2 regions of the Lactococcus sp. FSL K6-0773 genome follow, and region 2 is predicted to be linked to the other one. Evidence: riboswitches for the same ligand, from Rfam matches in the RefSeq annotation. Region 2 holds a riboswitch; the other holds the start of a gene.
What was found. Region 2 has a riboswitch for magnesium ahead of mgtA (magnesium-translocating P-type ATPase). Riboswitches for the same ligand answer to the same signal wherever they lie in the genome.
Positions count from the first base shown of each region.

Region 1 (3,425 bases), 350 kb from region 2:
TTCTTTCTTTTATTAAAAATTATAACTTACTTAAACTCTTTAATTTTTCGTCAGCCGAGCTATTCAAAACCAGTCCTACTGCCAAAGTTGAAATTAAAAATGATGATCCACCTTGTGATAAAAAGGGAAAGGTGACACCTGTTTCTGGAACCAAACCAATTGCTCCACCTAAATTGACAAAAACTTGTATCAACAAAAAAGATGAACAACCAATTGAAATCATTGAATTAAATGGATCTTTTGCCCGCATCCCCACCAAAAGCATTCGGGTAATCATGAAAAAAATGACAGCTAGGATTATAATTCCACCAATGATTCCCAATTCTTCTACTATTACTGAAAATATAAAATCTGTATGAGCTTCAGGCAAAAATCCTTGTTTTTCAATCGAATTCCCCAGCCCTCTTCCAAACCAGCCACCATCTACAATCGCATAATATGAATTAGCAAGTTGATGACCCGAAGAAGCCAAGTCAGTAAAAGGATTAACAAATGCTTTAAATCGAGCATTAATATAAGATCCTGGAATCAAATCGCCTCCACTGATAAAAAGAAAGAGCAAAAAACTAAGACTAATCGTAAGCAACATCTTCCCATAACCTGAAAACCATCGCCAAGAAATTCCACTTGCACCAATCATTATCAAGGCTAAGAGCCCAATAATTGCTGTATTTCCTAAATTAGGCATACTGAGTTCCACTATCATTAGTAAGATAATCGGAAATCGCCATCCCCCTACAACTTTTTTTATGAGATTGTTACCCTTAAAAATTGCTTGAATATCATTTTTCTCAATCTCTTCTTGTCTGTTAGAAAAGATAGAAGCAAGAAACCAAACTGTAAAAAGTTTTGCAAATTCAACCGGCTGAATAGTTCCAATCCCTGATAAGGGAATCCATCCATGCGCTCCATTCGCTGATGTATTAGGACCCACCCTTGAATAAATCATCAGCAAGATAATAATTAGAAAAATTATTTTTAAAATCTTTTCATTTTTTATAATTCTTAATTTTACTCGATAAATAATAATTAAAGCCACAAAACTTATAATTATAAAAACTCCTTGAGAAATTGCCAATCGATAAGGAGATAGTCCTCGGTTAATTTGATAGGGGACAGTTGCTGAAAACACCATGAGTAAGCCAACAGCTGAAAGAATCAAATAAGGAATCAAAATAGATAAATCTAAAAAACTATTTTTTGTAATTTTTTTATCCATAAATGAATCCCTCTTCGTTAATTTTCCAAATGAACGCCAAGAGTATTTCTAGTTGCAAATCAATGAATAACTTTTTCTTTCTTATTTTTTTATTTTTTATTGTTGTATGAATTAATATTTTTGTCATCGGCTTGTACCTCAATTTCTGATTTATAGTAGATTTTGATTGTACAGCTCCAACTCAGAGAACTAGATTAGATTGAAGTGATAAAAATGCATTTCCACTTTTAAGCTATCTTTCTTCCTACAGCTCCCAGGGTCTGAGCCACTGTTATTCTGTGCTTCCATTTTCACCACCTCCTTTTTTATAAAAAAATTGCCTACGCCGGTTGAACGTAGACAAGGTATGATTTCAAAAAGATACACTATCAAGTGAACTAAAGTACCCAGTATCGTTCAAGCTTTAGCTCCGCAGGGCGATGTTGTTGCACTATTTCACGCCTTCTTTTTTCGACGTGAACTGTTGGCCCTCTCATCGTGTCTCCACGACTCTGCGGCAGCAACCCGTATCCCTGTGGTAGCCTCACCTACCGATGGTTAGAAAATCTCTAACCAAAATTGCTTAAATTAAATTTTCAAAATATTTCCTAAGCAAAAAAATTATAACACGACCTATACTTTTAGTCAAATAATAAATGCATTACCTAAATTAAATATTTTTTTATTGGATTAAACCTCTTGTTATGACTAAGTTTTTTAGAAATTAGAACTAAGACAAAAATATTATTTTTTAAAATAAAATACCAAAGATTAAAATATACAGACAAAAAGCTTATAATTGAATAATGAATTTCGTTAATAAATAAAAAACTCCCTAGTCAATGCTGACTAAGGAGTTTTTTATTATATTTATCGAATTCCCAAAGCAATACGGGCATAACGACTCATTTTATCAACTGTCCATGCTGGATACCAAACCAAGTTCACCTTGATTTCACCAACTTCTGGCACTTCTTTCAAAGCATCATGAATTTGTTCAGTCAAAAGGTCCGCCAAAGGGCAACCCATTGTTGTCAATGTCATTTTAATTTCTGTAAATCCGTTATCTTCAAAGCTAATTTCATAAACTAATCCGAGGTTGATAATATCAATCCCAAGCTCTGGGTCAATGACGTTTTCAAGGGCAGAGAGAATTTTGTCCTTGATTTCATTCACTTGCTCTTCTGTGTATTTATCTGCCATTTTATCTCCTTAGGCTGTCATAAAAAGCAAAACTTTAAAAGTTGAACGAATGTGCTTTCTAGGACAAATCCAAATTGTCAAATTCTTTTTACAGCTTTATTTTACCAAATTTATTTTAAAATTTCTAGATAAAAAATTACTGACAGAAAATTTTATGAATAAATTTTTTCTGTCAGTAATTTATTTTATGCAAAACGTGAGAATTTCTTGAAGAAACTCAACATGAAAGTAAAGAGAGCGATAATAACCACAAATAGGATTGCTTCTGGTAAAATTGCTCCATTCAAACCAATGGTTTCGCGTAACATTTTTAAACCATAAGTCATTGGTAACCAAGGACTGATGACTTGATATATTTTAGGCGCAAGTTGTAAGGGGTAAGTTCCTGCACTCGTCGCCAGTTGTAGAACTAAGACAACAATCATAAGGAATTCACCAATCTTACCTAGAGCCGTTAAGAAGAAAGTATTGATTGCCATGTAAGCGAAGCTGATTAAAAGTACTGACAACAACATTTCCCACAAATGATTTGGTCTCAATCCAAGAAGAGCAACTGCTCCCCAGACGATGATTCCTTGTAAAAGTGCTACCAAACCATTTGTACCAATTTTCGCCAACATAAATTCGCGACCAGATTTCCATTTTTCACCTGAGAAACCAATTCCAATCACAACATTTGTCGCAAGGGCACCAATAAAGAGAGCAACATTAATCATGTATGGTGTCATTCCTGCACCATTTTCTGGTACATTGTCATGGTCAGTATGTTTAAGTTTCAACGGTGCAGCTACTTTTTTAGCATTTTCATTAGAATTATTAGTTGCTGAGAGAGTATCATCTGCTTTGGTTAACGCTGTTGACAAGTTATTAGCCCCTGTATTTAGCGTTCCCAAACCACTTGTTAAACTTGAACCTCCATTTGCCAATTGTTGTGAAACAGAGGAAATTTGTTGAGCACCCCCTGCCAATTGATTTGAACCTGAAGTTAAAGTTGAACCATTCGCTTGTAATTGTGACAATCCAG
Region 1 covers NZ_JBBOVF010000001.1:884,128-887,552, forward strand. Annotated here, with positions in the region: gene MHB61_RS04260 (FtsW/RodA/SpoVE family cell cycle protein) at 20-1,219, opposite strand; M-box (ykoK) riboswitch at 1,600-1,761, opposite strand; gene MHB61_RS04265 (metal-sulfur cluster assembly factor) at 2,069-2,401, opposite strand; gene MHB61_RS04270 (YhgE/Pip domain-containing protein) at 2,587-3,425, opposite strand, start outside.
Region 1: linked by a shared signal. The riboswitch ahead of MHB61_RS04260 (FtsW/RodA/SpoVE family cell cycle protein) and the one ahead of mgtA (magnesium-translocating P-type ATPase) in region 2 are both predicted to bind magnesium.

Region 2 (3,425 bases):
CATAAAAAAACATTAGGAGAAACAAAATGAAAGAACAAATTTTTGATATTATCGAAACCGTATCAGGCACAGACGAATTCCGTGAAGACTTAGACATGGATTTATTTGAAGAAGGAATTCTTGATTCAATGAGAGCCATCATGCTCATTGTTGAATTAGAAGGCGCTTTTGATATCAGTCTTCCACCATCAGAAATGGACCGTGAAGATTGGAATACAGCAAATAAAATAGCAGCACGCGTTCAGGAAAAAAAGGATGAAAATTAAAATTTTTAGAGCCATTGGCCCATTAATTGCAGCTTTAGCCCTTGTTGGCTTACTGATATTTCTCCCAATAAATGTTGGTATGAAATACTCAAAAGACCAACTTATTAAATTTGCTCAATCACCACTAAATACTCCAAGCTTTACAGGCTATTCAATTAAAAAACAAGCCTATTCAGACCCCGAGTTTTTACCAGTTCTTGGTTCATCAGAAATGGAACATGTGGATTCTTTTCACCCAAGTGCCTATTTCAAAAAATACAATTCTGGTTTTACGCCATTCTTAGTAGGACAACCAGGAACAACTACTTTAACCCACTTTTTCTACATGAACTCTGTGGCAAATGAGTTAAAAAATCGTAAAATTGTTTTTGTCATTAGTCCACAATGGTTTTCAAAACAAGGAATTGTTGAAAGTGAATTGAAAAACTTTGTATCCAAAGGTGAGATTTACGGTTGGTTAAAAGAAGCAGATCCTAAAGAAAATACCACCACCCAACTTGCAAAACATTTATTAAGATTTAGATCGCTTAAATCTGAAGAGACGATTTATAATTCTCTAGAACGTCTAGCAGATAAAAAACCACTGACCACTCTACAAAAAATGACTGTGGCGACCAATCTTCAATTTTGGCGAAAAGAAGATTTACTCTTCTCAAGTGTTTCACAATTCACAGCACAACCTCTTGGACTTACACCAAAAATTAATAAGTTTGCTAAAGAATTACCCAATGATCCAACCTCTGAAAACTTAGAAAAATTGGCAGTTGATCAAGGAAAAGATAGTTCAAATAACAATCCTTTCCAAATCAATAATAAAGTTTGGGATAAGAAAATAAAATCCAAATACAAACATCTTGAAAATTTTAAAAAGCATGTTACCTATTTAGAAAGCCCAGAGTATCAGGATTTCCAACAGCTCTTAAATGTGTTTGCCAAAAATAATAATGATGTTTTATTTGTTATTCAACCAGTAAATGGCTCATGGTCATCTTACACTGGAGTATCAAAAGCAACACTCGAAAATTTCAGCTCTAAAATTAAAACACAATTGCGCAGTCAAGGCTTTTATCAAATTGCTGACTTAACAGATATGTATAACACGCCTTATGCCTCTGGTGACACTGTCCACTTTGGTACTAAAGGTTGGTTGGCTACAGACAAAGCAATTGAAAAATTCATGAAGACACCAAGTAAGGTCAACTATCATATTGATAATTCGTTATTTTTATCAAAAGATTGGGCAATGAATGGTGCAACAGAGTCTATCATAAATTAAATAATAAAAAAAGATTGACAAAAATAGAAAGAACAGTTATAATTGTTTTGGTTATGCCATAAGCATAGCCGTCGGTAGGTGAGGCTACCGCAGGGATACGGGTTGCTGCCGCAGAGTCGTGGAGACACGATGAGAGGGCCAACAGTTCACGTCGAAAAACAAGGCGTGAAATAGTGCAACAACATCGCCCTGCGGAGCTAAAGCTTGAACGATAGCTTGTAACTGATTCGCTCTATAATAGTGATATCTTTTTTGGAATTATTCCCTTGCCTACGTTCAAGTTTTGTAGGCAAGGTTTTTTGTATTTAAAAAAGGAGGTGAAAAACGGAAATGGAATCCCAGACCATTAATAGTCCCGAGCCTGATAGGCCGCAGATAATTAACGTGATAAGAGCAGCTTTCCGTTTTTATCACCTTCTTTAAAGTGCCTAACGTTTGGGACTGTACACGCAAAAATATTATAGAATATGAGGTACAGACCAATGAAAAAAATTAGAAAAACACTCGAAAACACAAAAAGAGCTACAACATTTGTAGATAACAATGAAATAAATGCAAGATTAGAATTTGCAAAAACTTCTACAAAAGAGGAGCTATTTCAAAAATTTAAAACATCAAATAAAGGATTAAGTGAAGAACAAGTAGAAATCTCTCGTGAACAATATGGAGATAATACGATTACGCGTGGTAAAAAAAGTTCACTTATTAAACGGCTTTATCAAGCGTTCATCAATCCTTTTACCATTATATTGTTTGTCTTAGCATTAGTTTCAGCTTTTACGGATATTATCTTAGCAGCTCCTGGTGAGAAAAATCCCCAAGGACTCATTATCATTACTACAATGGTTTTAATCTCAGGAATTCTGCGTTTCGTTCAAGAGACTAGAAGTGGAAATGCTGCTGAGAATCTCTTAAAAATGATTACGACGACGACAAACGTTCATAGATTAGAATCAGGAAGTCAAGAGATTCCTATTGAAGAAGTTCTCGTAGGCGATATTATCCATCTATCAGCTGGAGACATGGTTCCAGCAGACCTTAGGATTATTCAAGCAAAAGACTTATTTATCAGCCAAGCCTCTTTAACTGGTGAAAGCGAACCAGTAGAAAAACTAGATTTAGCTACTGATGAAAAAGATGATTCAATCACAGAGTCAGTAAACCTAGCCTTCATGGGTTCAAATGTCATTTCTGGTAGTGCTTATGGAGTTGTAATTGCAACTGGAGATGCGACCATTTTTGGTGAAATGGCAAAAAGTGTAACCGAAGACTCAACTAAAACAACTTTTGAAAAAGGCGTTAACTCAGTTTCATGGGTCCTTATTCGCTTTATGTTAGTTATGGTTCCATTTGTCTTATTGATCAATGGTTTCACTAAAGGTGATTGGATGGAAGCTGCACTATTTGCTTTAGCAGTTGCTGTTGGTTTAACACCAGAAATGTTACCAATGATTGTGACAACTTGCCTAGCAAAAGGTGCAGTCACAATGTCAAAAGAAAAAACAATCATCAAGAACCTAAATTCTATTCAAAATCTAGGTTCAATGAATATTCTCTGCACTGATAAAACTGGAACATTAACACAAGATAAAGTAGTATTAATGCGTCATTTAGATATTCATGGGCAAGAAAATATTCGAGTATTAAGACATGGATTTTTGAATAGTTACTACCAAACTGGTTTAAAGAATTTAATGGATTTGGCAATTATTGAAGGAGCCGAAGCCAAGCAAGATAAAAATCCTGAACTGGGTGGTCTAAGTAGTAAATATACAAAAGTTGATGAAATTCCTTTTGATTTTGAAAGACGTCGGATGAGTGTTGTAGTAAAAAGCAATACTAATGGAGCGACTTCAAAAACGCAAATGATTACTAAAGGTGCA
Region 2 covers NZ_JBBOVF010000001.1:535,807-539,231, forward strand. Annotated here, with positions in the region: gene dltC (D-alanine--poly(phosphoribitol) ligase subunit DltC) at 27-266, shown strand; gene dltD (D-alanyl-lipoteichoic acid biosynthesis protein DltD) at 256-1,542, shown strand; M-box (ykoK) riboswitch at 1,606-1,766, shown strand; gene mgtA (magnesium-translocating P-type ATPase) at 2,025-3,425, shown strand, end outside.